DNA from 4 places in the Pseudomonas sp. XS1P51 genome. Region 4 is predicted to be linked to each of the others. Evidence: predicted binding sites of a transcription regulator. Region 4 holds the regulator's gene; each other region holds the start of a gene.

Region 1 (3,985 bases), 1.3 Mb from region 4:
CCAGACCGGCAATACCGTTCAGGGCCGAAGCGTAAACAACCTGGAAGTCCAGTTGTTCTTCGGTAGCGCCCAGGTTGTCGAACAGGTCGAAGATCTGATCCAGAACCCAGTCCGGACGTGCGCCCGGACGGTCAACCTTGTTGATGACCACGATTGGACGCAGGCCGGCTTCGAAAGCCTTCTTGGTCACGAAACGGGTTTGCGGCATAGGGCCGTCTTGAGCGTCAACCAGCAGCAGAACGGAGTCAACCATCGACATTACGCGTTCAACTTCGCCGCCGAAGTCGGCGTGGCCCGGGGTGTCCACGATGTTGATGTGGTAGCCGTTCCAGTTGATGGCGGTGTTTTTCGCCAGAATGGTAATACCGCGCTCTTTCTCCTGGTCGTTGGAGTCCATCACGCGCTCGTCGTTGAGCTCGTTGCGCTCCAGGGTGCCGGATTGACGCAAGAGTTTGTCTACCAGGGTGGTTTTACCATGGTCAACGTGAGCAATGATGGCGATGTTGCGTAGATTTTCGATCACTTGTGTATCTCGATCAGAGGATTCGGTGTGCTGACAAGTCTTGGCAGCGATTAACAGTAGAGTCCGGCAAAGCCGTTACAGCTTGACGGCGGCGTCGGGGGGCCGGTGACGCAGGCCACAGGCAAACAGCCCCGGGCACTTAGCTCGGTCGATAAACGCGCACATTGGCATGCCCCTCACTGAGCAAATGGTGGGCATGCAGGCGACTCATCACGCCTTTGTCGCAATACAACAGGTACTGGCGAGTAGGGTCCAGTTCCTTGAAACGAGCGTTCAATGCATAAAACGGCATCGTCTGTACCTCAATGCCAGCGAGTTCCAGCGGCTCGTCTTCAGCGGCATCCGGGTGACGGATGTCGATGATGATCTGGCCCGCCAGCGCTTCGCTGACTTCTTCGATCTGCAAGTCCTGGCCCAATTCGTCGATCACGCGATCGATCGGCACCAGTTTGGCGTTCTCGAGCGCACGCTCAAGTACCGCCATGTCGAATTCTTTCTCTTCATGCTCCACGCGCGGACGCTTGGCGTGGGTCTTGGGGTTCACCGAGATGACCCCGCAGTATTCCGGCATGTGCTTGGCGAAATCGGCGGTGCCGATTTCGTTGGCCAGGTCGATGATGTCCTGCTTGTGACTGGCGATCAGCGGACGCAAGACCAGCTTGTCGGTCACGCAGTCGATCACGGACAGGTTCGGCAGCGTCTGGCTCGACACCTGGGAAATCGCTTCGCCGGTGACCAGCGCTTCGATCTCCAGCCGATCGGCAATACGGGAAGCAGCGCGCAACATCATACGCTTCAAAACCACACCCATATGACTGTTATCGACTTTCCCGAGAATTTCTCCCAGTACTTCCTCGAACGGCACACTGACAAATAACACGCGTTGGGAGCTGCCGTACTTCTTCCAGATGAAGTGCGCGACTTCCATGACGCCCAGTTCGTGGGCACGTCCGCCCAGATTGAAGAAGCAGAAATGGCTCATCAACCCGCGGCGCATGATCTGGTAAGCGGCAACGGTGGAGTCGAACCCGCCGGACATCAGCACAAGCGTCTGTTCCAGGGCACCCAGCGGATAACCGCCGATGCTGTTGTGCTGGCTGTGGATCACGAACAACCGTTTGTCGCGAATTTCGATGCGAACTTCGATTTCCGGCTCTCTGAGCGAGATTCCGGCGGCGCCGCATTGACGACGCAGTTGGCTGCCGACGTATTTCTCGACGTCCATCGAGCTGAATTCATGCTTGCCGGCACGCTTGCAGCGCACCGAAAAGATCTTCCCGGCCAACGCATCACCGAAGTGCTGCTTGCATTTGGCGACGATGTCATCGAAGTCACCCAGCGGGTATTCGTCGACCTGCAGGAAATGCGCGATGCCCGGCATGCAGCTCAGGCGCTCGGTCATCTCCTTCAAGGCTTTGGGCTCGCTGACGCGGGTTTCCAGCTCGAGATTGTCCCACACACCGTTCACCACCACGGCCGAGTCCAGGTCGCGGAGCACGGTGCGGATATTTTTGGCCAACTGGCGGATGAAACGCATCCGTACCGGGCGGCTCTTGATGGTGATCTCGGGGAAGACTTTTACGATTAGTTTCATGAAAACAGCGCGCGCTGGGCCAGCCGAAAAAGGGGGGCGCGGATTATAGCGGAAATTGCTCAAGGTTTAACCAGTTAATGTGCAGAAGGTTTTTAGTGCACCAAAACAGGTCATTTATCGATTTAAGCGCTACATTACAGGGCGGTATTTTCAGCCTGGTGCCGCTTTGCACCTTTATAAGCGTGATATTGGGGCAAAAAACCCATGGTGGGGCACTGGCATGCAATTTGCTCCCTTGTGAGGCAGGTTGCCATGGCAGAGTATTCGCGCCGGCATCACCCACATTCTAAGGGCATCCACTACTAAGCCCGAAGCCACCCGGAGGACACTATGTCGAAGTCGGTTCAACTCATCAAAGATCATGACGTCAAGTGGATTGATCTGCGCTTCACGGACACCAAAGGCACTCAGCACCACGTGACCATGCCGGCTCGCGACGCGCTGGATGAAGCTTTCTTCGAAGAAGGCAAAATGTTCGACGGTTCCTCCATCGCTGGCTGGAAAGGCATCGAGGCTTCCGACATGATCCTGATGCCGGACGACTCCACTGCCGTCCTCGACCCGTTCACCGAAGAGCCGACCCTGATCCTGGTTTGCGACGTGATCGAGCCTTCGACCATGCAAGGCTACGACCGTGACCCACGCGCGATCGCCAAGCGCGCCGAGGAATACCTGAAGTCGACCGGTATCGGTGACACCGTATTCGTTGGTCCGGAACCAGAATTCTTCATCTTCGACGAAGTGAAGTTCAAGTCCGACATCTCCGGTTCGATGTTCAAGATCTACTCCGAACAAGGTTCGTGGATGTCCGACCAGGACGTGGAAGGCGGCAACAAAGGCCACCGTCCAGGCGTCAAAGGCGGCTACTTCCCGGTTCCGCCGTTCGACCACGACCACGAAATCCGTACCTCCATGTGCAACGCCATGGAAGAAATGGGCCTGGTCATCGAAGTTCACCACCACGAAGTGGCAACTGCCGGCCAGAACGAAATCGGTGTGAAGTTCAACACCCTGGTCGCCAAGGCTGACGAAGTTCAGACCCTGAAGTACTGCGTACACAACGTTGCCGATGCATACGGCCGCACCGCGACCTTCATGCCTAAGCCGCTGTACGGCGATAACGGTTCGGGTATGCACGTTCACCTGTCCATCGCCAAAGATGGCAAGAACACCTTCGCTGGCGAAGGCTATGCCGGCCTGTCCGATACCGCTCTGTACTTCATCGGCGGCATCATCAAGCACGGTAAGGCACTGAACGGCTTCACCAACCCGTCGACCAACTCCTACAAGCGTCTGGTCCCAGGTTTCGAAGCTCCAGTGATGCTGGCCTACTCGGCTCGCAACCGTTCCGCTTCGATCCGTATTCCTTACGTGTCCAGCCCTCGCGCTCGCCGCATTGAAGCTCGCTTCCCGGATCCAGCAGCTAACCCGTACCTGGGCTTCGCTGCACTGTTGATGGCTGGCCTGGACGGCATCCAGAACAAGATCCACCCTGGCGACGCAGCTGACAAAAACCTGTATGACCTGCCGCCTGAAGAGGCGAAAGAGATCCCACAAGTTTGCGGCAGCCTGAAAGAAGCCCTGGAAGAGCTGGACAAAGGTCGTGCGTTCCTGACCAAAGGTGGCGTTTTCAGCGACGACTTCATCGACGCTTACATCGCCCTGAAAAGCGAAGAAGAAATCAAGGTTCGTACCTTCGTACACCCACTGGAATACGAGCTGTACTACAGCTGCTGATCCGGTAGCGCCTGCGCAAGCGGCGTGACAAAAAAGAGGCCTCCTTCGGGAGGCCTTTTTTATGCCCGGGATTCAGCGGCACGCCGCACTCCTGTGGGAGCGAGCCTGCTCGCGATAGCGGTCTTTCAGTC
Region 2 (3,985 bases), 740 kb from region 4:
GCGACGTACCGCCGGATCGGCGTTCTCGTTGATGGTCAACGAAGCCGAGGTATGCTGCAGCCACAAATGCAACAGACCGACCCGACATGCCTTGAGTTCAGGCAGGCCGGCGAGTAACTCGTCCGTTACCAGATGAAAGCCCCGGGGCCGCGCCCGCAGGGTAATCAGAGTCTGTTGCCACATACAGTTCTCCGCACGTTCGGGGCGCATTCTAGCGCGCTCTGGGAAAAAACAAAGGCCCTAATATTCCTTCAATCATGTAAGCCATTGGCCGCAGAAAAACGCCCGTCGTAAACGCCACTAAACGTGTACGAAAAAACCTTTCAGCAGTTCCTTCATGGACAAATTCCAGACAAAAAAATGCCCGGCAAGCCGGGCAAGTTTTTTATGCGCGTGCTTACAAGTTGTAGCCGCGTTCGTTGTGAAGTGCCAGGTCGATACCGACAGCCTCTTCTTCTTCGGTGATACGCAGACCCATGACCGCGTCCAGCACCTTAAGAATGATGTAGGTAACGATCGCGGTGTAGATCACCGTGAAGCCCACGCCTTTGCACTGAATCCAGACTTGTGCGGCGATGTCGGTAACGGTGCCGAAGCCACCCAGGGACGGTGCAGCGAACACACCGGTCAGGATCGCGCCGAGGATACCGCCGATGCCGTGTACGCCGAAGGCGTCCAGGGAGTCGTCATAGCCGAGTTTGCGTTTCAGGGTGGTGGCGCAGAAGAAGCACACCACGCCCGCTGCCAGACCGATAACCAGAGCGCCCATCGGGCCCACGGTGCCAGCGGCCGGAGTGATTGCCACCAGACCGGCGACAACACCCGAAGCGATACCCAGTGCACTTGGTTTGCCATGGGTGACCCACTCGGCGAACATCCAGCCCAGTGCAGCGGCGGCGGTTGCGATCTGGGTGACCAGCATCGCCATACCGGCAGTGCCGTTGGCCGCTGCGGCGGAACCGGCGTTGAAGCCGAACCAGCCGACCCACAGCATCGCGGCGCCCACCAGGGTGTAACCGAGGTTATGCGGTGCCATCGGGGTGGTCGGGAAGCCTTTACGCTTGCCGAGCACGATGCACGCTACCAGACCGGCCACACCGGCGTTGATGTGCACCACGGTGCCGCCGGCGAAGTCCAGCACGCCCCAGTCCCACATCAGGCCGCCGTTGCCGGACCAGACCATGTGTGCGATCGGTGCATACACCAGGGTGAACCAGATACCCATGAAGATCAGCATGGCGGAGAACTTCATCCGCTCGGCGAAGGCACCGACGATCAGCGCTGGGGTAATGATGGCGAAGGTCATCTGGAAGGTGATGAACACCGCCTCAGGGAACAGCGCCGCAGGACCGGTCAGGCTCGAAGGCGTGACCCCGGCGAGGAATGCCTTGCCCATGCCGCCGAAGAACGAGTTGAAGTTGACGACGCCCTGCTCCATGCCCGTGGTGTCGAACGCAATGCTGTAGCCATAAATGACCCACAGAATGCTGATCAGACCGGTAATGGCGAAGCATTGCATCATCACGGAAAGAATGTTTTTCGACCGAACCATGCCGCCGTAGAACAGCGCGAGGCCGGGAATGGTCATGAACAGCACGAGGGCTGTCGAGGTCAGCATCCAAGCGGTGTCGCCGGAATTGAGGACTGGGGCCGCCACTTCGTCTGCCGCCATAGCCAGGCTGGGCATTACGAGGGACAACAGGGCTCCTAGCCCTGCGAATTTACGCAGAGTCATATTGTTTTCTCCTGGGGCGTTGGGTTTGTGGCGGCTTAGATTGCGTCGGTATCGGTTTCGCCGGTACGGATGCGAATCGCCTGTTCCAGATTGACCACGAAAATCTTGCCGTCGCCGATCTTGCCGGTGTTGGCAGCCTTGGTTATCGCCTCGATAACCCGGTCCAGATCCTTGTCGTCAATGGCGACATCGATTTTCACCTTGGGCAGAAAATCGACCACATATTCCGCGCCGCGATACAGCTCGGTGTGACCCTTCTGCCGACCGAAGCCTTTGACTTCAGTAACGGTAATGCCCTGCACGCCGATCTCGGACAGCGACTCGCGCACGTCGTCCAACTTGAACGGCTTGATGATGGCAGTGACTAGCTTCATGAAAACTCTCTCCCGAATTGGTGGACTTGCCCCAGGAAAACAAACCCGACTCAAGTCTAAGCGCAGTGCCTGGCTTTGTAACGCATCGTCGGCCTTACCTGCCCGTCCGACGCCAGCTAACCGCTCCGCACGAAACACTTCCCCGTTTCGCTTGGCGCACTGCATTCGTCACAGCGACTGCATCAGTGCATGGGTTACGACTGACTAAGCAGAAAGCTTGCCATCTCGCCAAAAGTCACTGAATTCAATACGTTGACCGCGACCGCCAGCCCCTTCGCTTGAATGACCCGACGATTACGCACAACAACAGTGCGATGCCGTCCGTCCGCATGCGCGAAAAGCGTGCATGGCCAGCCGTCGGAATTGACTATAGACACTGCGTGATACACTGCCCGCCATTGTTTCCAGGACATTTCCCATGCTCGCGCCCAAAGACTTCCTCGACGCCCTGACCGGCACCGCCTCCCGACTCTTCAGCGGCGACACCCCGCTGCCGAAAAGCGAAATCGAAAGCCAGTTCAAGGCGCTGCTGCAGAGCGGGTTTAGCAAACTGGACCTGGTGAGCCGGGAAGAGTTTGATAGCCAGATGGTTGTGCTGGCGCGGACCCGGGCACGGCTGGAGAGTCTTGAGGCGAAGGTGGCGGAGCTTGAAGCGAAGCTGAATCCACCTGCCGAGTAACCCTGCTGACAATGCAGTCCCCTGTGTGCGAGCCTTGCCACACTGGATAGACCACCCTCTGTAGGAGCTGCCGCAGGCTGCGATCCTTTGATCTGCCGCCCCGCCACAATCTCGGCAACGTCCTACAAAGATCACCACCGCCGTCCGATAGCGCCGCGAAGCCAAGGTTCCTAAGCTCATCCCTAGCTGAATATTCAGCACTGGGTTTGGCGACCCGGAAGCTTAAGGCGTACAACAACCATCGACGGCGGGCTCATCTCCGCCACATCGAGTCATGGCGGCTGTGCGTGGGAGACCTTCGGGTCTGCCGGGTTCCTTTTGCTCCGGTTCGCCAACCCGCGTACAGCTGCCACCCCAATTGTTTGGCGACGATTGACGGCAGTCCCTTAAGCAAAAGGAGCTGTATTAATGAATAGCGATGACGTTTATCTGGTCCCCAACGTCTTTACCCGCCACAAACTCCACCTCCACGCCCTGCTGTTGGAAAACCAAGCCTGGTTTAGTGCCCGAGATCTAGGCCGATTTCTTCGCCTTTTCCTCGACGAACGCGCCGTCCGAAAACTCGATCCCGATCAACATCAATCCGCGCGAGTCGTCATCCACCGCACCATCGAAAACACCTTGCTAATCAGCGAATCCGGCGTCTATGCCCTGCTCGTCTACCACTACTGCCCTGAATACCGAGGCCTGCGCGAATGGCTGACCCACGACGTAGTGCCAGCCCTTAGAGACGCCCAACACACAGTTTCAACCGAACGCCCGATACTAAGCCTGTTGAACTGGCCAGATATGTCATTGAGTTTGCTGCACTGGAATAACCAGCCGTGGATTCGCTTGCAGGATGTTCCGCACATGCTGGCGGATAGTGAACGGCCGCAGCGCTCGATCAATGCACCGTGGTGGAAGCGTGCTTCCCGAATACTCCAGGCATTCTGAACGACAAAAAAAACCCCACGTTATAGCGTGGGGTTCGTTCAGGAATTGAGGATCAGGCGCAGTGCGGAAGCCGCTCAACCTGATCCCGAATCGCGGCCCCTCGCTCAATCTCGGCTTTACGCAAATCGTAGGTCGATTGCAGGTTCAGCCAAAATTCCGGGGTCGTGTCCAGACAGATAGATAGCCTTAGAGCCATGTCAGCGCTGACACCCCGGCGCTGGAGCACGATATCGTTCACCGTTGGTGTCGAAACGCTCAATG
Region 3 (3,985 bases), 810 kb from region 4:
TCAAGGGCGACGTGTTTCTTGCCGACATCGCGCCGCTGCAATCGGAACATGACGACAGCGAAGCCATGGCCGGCGCAGTGCTGACGCTGCACCGTGCCGACCGTGTCGGTGAGCGCATCTATAACGTGCGCAAGCAGGAGTTGCGCGGTTTCGACAGCATCTTCCAAAGCTCGAAAGTGATGGCCGCGGTGGTGCGCGAAGCCCGACGCATGGCGCCGCTCGATGCGCCGCTATTAATAGAAGGCGAAACCGGTACCGGTAAAGAGTTGTTGGCGCGCGCCTGCCATTTGGCCAGCCCTCGCGGGCAGTCGCCGTTGATGGCGCTCAATTGCGCCGGCCTGCCGGAATCCATGGCCGAGACCGAGTTGTTCGGCTATGGCCCCGGTGCGTTCGAGGGGGCCCGGGCCGAGGGCAAGCTCGGGCTGCTGGAGCTGACGGCAGGCGGTACGCTGTTTCTCGATGGTGTCGGGGAAATGAGCCCGCGCTTGCAGGTGAAATTGCTGCGCTTCCTGCAGGACGGTTGCTTCCGTCGTGTGGGCAGCGATGAAGAGGTTTATCTCGATGTACGGGTGATCTGCGCGACTCAGGTCGACTTGTCCGAGTTGTGTGCCCGTGCTGAGTTTCGCCAGGATCTTTATCACCGCTTGAACGTGCTGTCATTGCACATCCCGCCGCTGCGCGAATGCCTCGACGGCTTGACGCCACTGGTGGAGCACTTCCTCGATCAGGCCAGTCGGCAGATCGGTTGTCCGCTACCGAAACTGGCGCCGGCGGCTATGGAGCGACTCAGTCATTACCATTGGCCGGGCAACGTTCGGCAGTTGGAGAACGTGCTGTTCCAGGCGGTTTCACTGTGCGAGGGCGGCACGGTCAAGGCCGAACATATTCGCCTGCCGGATTACGGCGTGCGTCAGCCGCTTGGCGATTTCTCGCTTGAGGGCGGGTTGGATGCGATCGTCGGGCGCTTTGAAAAAGCAGTGCTGGAGCGTTTGTATTCCGAGCATCCGAGCAGTCGGCAACTGGGCAAGCGGTTGGGGGTTTCACATACCACCATCGCCAACAAACTGCGTGAGTACGACGTCGGTAAAGACAATAGTTGAAGATCGAAAGATCGCAGCCTCGTTTCACTCGACAGCTCCTACAGGTGTACGCATTCCAATGTAGGAGCTGTCGAGTGAAACGAGGCTGCGATCTTTTGATCTCTTGATCTGTTGCCGCGAAGCGGCATAACACCGCCGGTTTTTCGTCTTTGACACAATCCCCGAATCCTCTCTGAACCCGTCAAGCCCTTTGTTTGCCGGGCCCCGCGCCGCCAGAAAAAAGTTGGTCTGCAAATTGCTTATGGCTCAGCAGTACAGCAGTGGGCGGCAAACGTCCGGCATGCAGAGGAAAGAGTGTGGACAAGTACCTTTATGTGGCAATGACCGGCGCCAGCCAGAATGCACTGGCGCAGAAGGCTCATGCGAACAACCTCGCGAACATTTCCACCAACGGTTTCCAGAAAGACCTGGAGCAGGCGCGTTCCATGCCGGTGTTCGGTGACAGCTTTCCGGCGCGTGCGTTTGCCATGTCCGAACGTCCGGCCACCGACTTCTCTCCTGGCGCGATGGTGGAAACCGGTCGTGACCTCGATGTCGCCGTGACCGGCAACGGCTGGATTGCGGTGCAGAACCCTGATGGTGGCGAAAGTTACGTGCGTACCGGCAGCCTGAACGTTGACGCCCTCGGGGTGCTGCGGGCTGGCAATGGTATGCCGGTGTTGGGCAATGGCGGGCCGATTGCCGTGCCACCCGAGCAGCAAATCGAAATTGGCGAAGACGGCACCATCAGCATTCGTGCGATGGGTGAAGGTCCCCGCGTGATGGCGGAAGTCGACCGCATCAAGCTGGTCAATCCGGACTTCAAGACCATGACCAAAGGCCTGGACGGCTCGATTCACACCAAGGACGGCAAGCCCGCGCAAGCCGATGCCGGCGTCAAGCTGGTGTCCGGTTTCCTCGAGTCGAGCAACGTCAATGCCGTGGAAGAGATGACCTCGGTACTGGCGCTGTCCAAGCAGTTCGAGCTGCACATCAAGATGATGAACACCGCCAAAGACGATGACCAGGCCATGGCTCGGGTCTTGCAGATCAGCTAATTATCAGAACGTCGCGCCGTAAAACAGGCGCACGAGGAGAATCGAATGCTTCCGGCTCTATGGGTTGCCAAAACAGGTCTGTCCGCCCAGGACACCAACCTGACGACCATTTCCAACAACCTGGCGAACGTGTCGACCACGGGTTTCAAACGTGACCGTGCCGAGTTCCAGGACTTGCTGTACCAGATCAAACGCCAGCCAGGCGCCCAGTCGACCCAGGACAGCGAATTGCCGTCGGGCCTGCAACTGGGTACTGGTGTGCGCATCGTCGGCACCCAGAAAAACTTCAACGCCGGCAGCCTGCAAACCACCGAGCAGCCGTTGGATATGGCCATCGACGGTCGCGGTTTCTTCCAGATTCTGCAGCCGGATGGCACCACGTCCTACACCCGTGACGGTACGTTTCACCTCGACTCCAACGGTCAGATCGTGAACGCCAGCGGCTTCGCCCTGGAACCGGCCATTGTCATTCCGAACGATGCCCAGACCTTCACGGTCGGTCGCGACGGCACCGTGTCCATCACCGTTGCCGGCAACCCGGCCGCCCAGGTGATCGGCAACCTGCAAACCGCCGACTTCATCAACCCGGCCGGCCTGCAAGCGGTGGGTAACAACCTGTTCCTGGAAACCGCTGCCAGTGGTGCGCCGCAAGTCGGTACGCCGGGCCTGGCCGGTTTCGGCACCACGCTGCAGAACACCCTGGAAACGTCCAACGTCAGCACCGTTGAGGAGATGGTCAACATGATCACCACTCAGCGCGCCTACGAGATGAACTCCAAGGTGATCTCCACTGCCGACCAGATGCTCTCGTTCGTAACGCAGAATCTGTAATCAAGTCTATGAGGCGACCATGAGGTCGCCTGCAACACCGTGAGGTAGGGTCATGAATCGCTTTGTATCTGTTCTGGCACTGAGTGGGGCCATCGTGCTCGCGGGTTGCGTTGCCCCGCCGCCCAAGCCCAATGACCCTTACTACGCCCCGGTGTTGCCGCGCACACCGCTGCCGGCTGCCGCCAACAACGGCTCGATCTACCAGGCCGGTTTCGAACAGAACCTGTACGGCGACCGCAAGGCGTTCCGGGTCGGTGACATCATCACCATCACCCTGAACGAGAGAACCCAGGCCAGCAAGAACGCCAACTCGCAGATCGACAAGAACAGCAACACCAGTGTTGGCCTGACCTCGTTGTTTGGCTCCAGCCTGACCACCAATAACCCGATCGGAAGCAATGACCTGAGTCTGGATGCCGGTTATAGCGCCGATCGCGCGACCAAGGGCGACAGCAAGTCCGGCCAGAGCAACAGCCTGACCGGTTCGATCACGGTGACCGTCGCCGACGTGCTGCCCAACGGCATCATCGTCGTGCGCGGCGAGAAGTGGCTGACCCTCAACACCGGCGATGAGCTGGTGCGGATTGCCGGCCTCGTTCGCGCCGATGACATCGCTACCGACAACACCGTGTCGTCGACCCGTGTCGCCGATGCGCGAATCACCTATTCGGGTACCGGTGCTTTTGCCGATGCGAGTCAGCCAGGCTGGTTCGACCGTTTCTTCCTCAGCCCGCTGTTCCCTTTCTAGGTGGTTACATTGAACTTCAAGCACCTGATGGTGGCCGCCCTGATGCTGTCTGCAGCCTTCAACGCTCAAGCCGAGCGGCTGAAGGACATCGCCAGTATTTCCGGCGTGCGTTCCAACCAATTGATCGGTTACGGCCTGGTGGTCGGGCTTAACGGTACCGGTGACCAGACGACCCAGACGCCGTTCACCCTGCAAACTTTCAACAACATGCTCTCGCAGTTCGGTATCAAGGTGCCGGCAGGTTCTGGCAACGTGCAGTTGAAGAACGT
Region 4 (3,985 bases):
CTACGACACCAACAAAAAGCTTGCGAGCGCCGGTCGCGCCACAGGCAGCAAGGTCACCGAGTCGCGTCCGCGCATCGACATGGTGATCCAGCCGAAAAAGAAAACCGACGAGCAAAAGGCCCAGTAATGGCAACTCTGAAAGCTCAGCATCTGGCCAAGAGCTACAAGAGCCGCCAGGTCGTGCGCGACGTAAGCCTGTCCATCGACAGCGGTCAGATCGTGGGCCTGCTGGGTCCCAACGGCGCCGGCAAAACCACTTGCTTCTACATGATCGTCGGATTGGTGCAGGCCGATCAGGGCCGCGTACTGATCGATGACCTGGACGTCAGTCACCAGCCGATGCACGGTCGCGCAAAGGCCGGTATCGGCTATCTTCCGCAAGAAGCGTCGATCTTCCGCAAACTTTCAGTTGCCGATAACATCATGGCGATCCTCGAGACCCGCAAAGAACTCGACAAGGCCGGTCGTCGCAAGGAACTGGAAAGCCTGCTGCAGGAATTTCACATCAACCACATCCGCGACAACCTCGGCATGAGCCTGTCCGGTGGCGAACGTCGTCGCGTGGAAATCGCCCGGGCACTGGCCACCAACCCGAAGTTCATCCTCCTGGACGAACCTTTCGCCGGTGTGGACCCGATCTCGGTGGGCGACATCAAACAGATCATCTATCACCTCAAGGCCAAGGGCATTGGCGTGTTGATCACCGACCACAACGTTCGTGAAACCCTGGATATCTGCGAAACCGCCTACATCGTGAACGATGGCCAACTGATCGCAGAAGGTGACTCTGCCACCATCCTGGCCAACGACCTGGTCAAGGAAGTGTATCTGGGCCATGAGTTCCGCCTGTAAGCGCTCAGGTGCCTGGCCAGTCGCCGAGAGCTTGTCTCGATAAAAAAATCAACCGTTTTTTATTGTTACAGCGCGCCAGGCAAACGTTGCGCCTCAAAGATGTTCAGCTACCAGCAAGGGCAATGCGTCAATAAAACTTTAAACGTTTTTATTGTTACAGCGCTCTAGGCAAACGTTGTGGTTTCAGGCATATAATTTGCTTATGTTTGGCGCTCCGGCGCCCTGTAGTGGATGGCGCATGTGCGCCGGCGAATAAGGTGTTAAGCCCCTGCCATGAAACCATCGCTAGTCTTGAGAATGGGCCAGCAGCTGACGATGACACCTCAGCTGCAACAGGCCATCCGCCTGCTCCAATTGTCGACCCTGGACCTGCAACAGGAAATCCAGGAGGCCCTGGAGTCCAATCCGATGCTCGAACGCCAGGAAGAAGGCGACGACTTCGATAACGCCGACCCCTTGGCCGACAAAGCCGAACAGCAACCCAACGCCGATGTTTCGGAACCCTCCTACCAGGAAACCGCCCCGACGGTGGATAACCTCGAGGAAGGTGACTGGAACGAACGCATTCCCAACGAGCTGCCCGTCGACACCGCGTGGGAAGACGTCTACCAGACCAGCGCCAGCAGCCTGCCAAGCAACGATGACGACGAGTGGGACTTCACCACCCGTACATCGGCCGGCGAAAGCCTGCAAAGCCACCTGCTGTGGCAACTGAACCTGGCGCCGATGTCCGACACCGATCGCCTGATCGCCGTGACCCTGATCGACTGCATCAACAATCAGGGCTACCTGGACGAAACCCTCGAGGAAATCCTCGAAGCCTTCGATCCGGAACTGGACATCGAACTGGACGAAATCGAAGCCGTCCTGCACCGCATCCAGCAATTCGAGCCCGCCGGCATCGGCGCCCGCAACCTGGGTGAATGCCTGCTGCTGCAACTGCGCCAGCTGCCCGCCAAGACCCCTTGGCTGGCCGAAGCCAAACGCCTGGTCACCGATTACATCGACCTGCTCGGCAGCCGCGACTACAGCCAGTTGATGCGCCGCATGAAGCTCAAGGAAGATGAACTGCGCCAGGTGATCGAACTGGTGCAGAGCCTCAATCCGCGCCCAGGCTCACAGATCGAGTCCAGCGAAGCCGAATACGTCGTTCCCGATGTCATCGTGCGCAAAGACAACGAACGCTGGCTGGTAGAGCTGAATCAGGAATCGGTGCCACGGTTGCGGGTCAACGCCCAGTACGCCGGCTTCGTGCGCCGCGCCGACACCAGCGCCGACAACACCTTCATGCGCAATCAGCTGCAAGAGGCTCGCTGGTTCATCAAGAGCCTGCAAAGCCGCAACGAAACCCTGATGAAAGTAGCCACCCAGATCGTCGAGCATCAGCGCGGCTTCCTGGAGTACGGCGACGAAGCCATGAAACCGTTGGTCCTCCATGACATCGCCGAGGCGGTTGGCATGCACGAATCGACGATTTCCCGGGTAACCACGCAAAAATTCATGCATACCCCTCGGGGCATATATGAGCTGAAATACTTTTTCTCCAGCCACGTCAGCACCTCCGAAGGCGGTGAATGCTCGTCTACGGCGATCCGCGCGATCATCAAAAAACTGGTTGCAGCGGAAAATCAGAAAAAGCCGTTGAGTGACAGCAAGATCGCTGGTTTACTGGAGGCACAAGGCATTCAGGTGGCTCGCCGCACCGTCGCCAAGTACCGCGAATCCCTTGGGATCGCGCCTTCGAGCGAACGTAAGCGGTTGATGTAACGGGCCACGCCACAGCGTTCCAGTGGCAGGCATTTCTGCCTGCCGCTTTATGCACTGGCAACGAAGGAGAAGCTGTATGCAAGTCAACATCAGTGGACACCAACTGGAAGTGACCGAACCCCTGCGCACCTACATCGGCGAAAAACTCGAGCGATTGGAAAGGCACTTCGACAAGATCACCAACGTGCAAGTCACGATGAACGTCGAGAAGCTGCTGCAGAAAATCGAAGCCACGCTGCATATTCCCGGCGGAGAAGTGGTCGCCAATGCCGAGCATACGGACATGTATGCCGCCATCGACCTGCTGACCGACAAGCTGGATCGCCAACTCAAAAAGCATAAGGAAAAGACCCAGAGCCTCCTCCAGGGTGCAACCGGTCGTTAACACTCCCAACCCATGATCCGACTTGAAAGCATCCTGACCCCCGGCCGTTCCCTCGTGAATGTGCCGGGCGGCAGTAAAAAGAAAGCCCTCGAGCAAATTGCCAACCTAATCCATCGCGAAGTGCCGGATCTGGAGATGCAAGATGTCTTCGAGGCTCTGATTGCCCGTGAAAAACTCGGTTCCACCGGTTTTGGCAACGGCATCGCCATCCCTCACTGCCGCCTCAAGGGCTGCAATTCGCCCATCAGTGCCTTGATGCACCTGGACGCCCCCATCGATTTCGACGCCATCGACGGTGCTCCGGTTGACCTGCTGTTCGTTCTGCTGGTCCCGGAAGCCGCCACCGATGCGCACCTGGAGCTACTGCGCCAGATCGCCAGCATGCTCGATCGCAAGGAAGTGCGCGAAAAACTGCGCAGCGCTCCGAGCAATGAAGCCTTGTATCAGGTTGTCCTGGACGAGCAAAACGGGCAGTAATCATGCGTTTGATCATCGTCAGTGGCCGCTCCGGCTCAGGTAAAAGTACCGCACTCGATGTTCTCGAGGACAACGGCTACTACTGCATCGACAACCTGCCCGCCGGCCTGCTGCCAGAACTGGCTGAACGCGCGCTGATTCACACCGAACTGGCACAGCCGCTGGTTGCCGTTTCCATCGATGCGCGCAATTTGCCGAGTCACCTGACGCGCTTTCCGGAACTGCTGGCAGAAGTCCGCAGCCGGCATATCCAGTGCGATGTCTTGTACCTGGATGCCGATGAAGAAACCCTGCTCAAACGTTTTTCGGAAACCCGCCGCCGTCACCCACTGAGCAGCGCCAATCGCTCGCTGGCCGAGGCGATCAACGATGAAACCAGCCTGCTCGGGCCGATTGCCGACCTCGCCGACCTCAAGGTCAACACCACCAACCTGAACCTGTACCAACTGCGCGACACCATCAAGCTGCGCCTGCTGAACCAGCCGGAGCCCGGTACTGCGTTTC

What was found. The regulator sigma-54, encoded in region 4, starts transcription at its own class of promoters, with help from an activator protein. The targets are predictions, from matches to a motif close to ANTGGCATNNANNTTGCTNT.
Region 1: a site for sigma-54 is predicted at 2,332-2,351, ahead of glnA (glutamate--ammonia ligase). Genes of this name have one in related genera too.
Region 2: a site for sigma-54 is predicted at 2,315-2,334, ahead of glnK (P-II family nitrogen regulator). Genes of this name have one in related genera too.
Region 3: a site for sigma-54 is predicted at 1,323-1,342, ahead of ACYZUD_RS32000 (flagellar basal body rod protein FlgF). Genes of this name have one in related genera too.

Annotation. Positions count from the first base shown of each region.
Region 1 is NZ_CM142707.1:4,769,779-4,773,763, forward strand. It holds gene typA (translational GTPase TypA) at 1-523, opposite strand, end outside; gene thiI (tRNA uracil 4-sulfurtransferase ThiI) at 663-2,117, opposite strand; gene glnA (glutamate--ammonia ligase) at 2,448-3,854, shown strand.
Region 2 is NZ_CM142707.1:5,374,047-5,378,031, reverse strand. It holds gene ACYZUD_RS24910 (secondary thiamine-phosphate synthase enzyme YjbQ) at 1-183, opposite strand, end outside; gene ACYZUD_RS24905 (ammonium transporter) at 398-1,735, opposite strand; gene glnK (P-II family nitrogen regulator) at 1,771-2,109, opposite strand; gene ACYZUD_RS24895 (accessory factor UbiK family protein) at 2,528-2,788, shown strand; gene ACYZUD_RS24890 (BRO-N domain-containing protein) at 3,197-3,724, shown strand; gene ACYZUD_RS24885 (HigA family addiction module antitoxin) at 3,777-3,985, opposite strand, start outside.
Region 3 is NZ_CM142707.1:6,925,692-6,929,676, forward strand. It holds gene ACYZUD_RS31995 (sigma-54-dependent transcriptional regulator) at 1-1,100, shown strand, start outside; gene ACYZUD_RS32000 (flagellar basal body rod protein FlgF) at 1,397-2,137, shown strand; gene flgG (flagellar basal-body rod protein FlgG) at 2,183-2,968, shown strand; gene flgH (flagellar basal body L-ring protein FlgH) at 3,021-3,716, shown strand; gene ACYZUD_RS32015 (flagellar basal body P-ring protein FlgI) at 3,744-3,985, shown strand, end outside.
Region 4 is NZ_CM142707.1:6,112,730-6,116,714, reverse strand. It holds gene lptA (lipopolysaccharide transport periplasmic protein LptA) at 1-127, shown strand, start outside; gene lptB (LPS export ABC transporter ATP-binding protein) at 127-852, shown strand; gene ACYZUD_RS28300 (RNA polymerase factor sigma-54) at 1,126-2,619, shown strand; gene hpf (ribosome hibernation-promoting factor, HPF/YfiA family) at 2,696-3,004, shown strand; gene ptsN (PTS IIA-like nitrogen regulatory protein PtsN) at 3,017-3,481, shown strand; gene rapZ (RNase adapter RapZ) at 3,484-3,985, shown strand, end outside.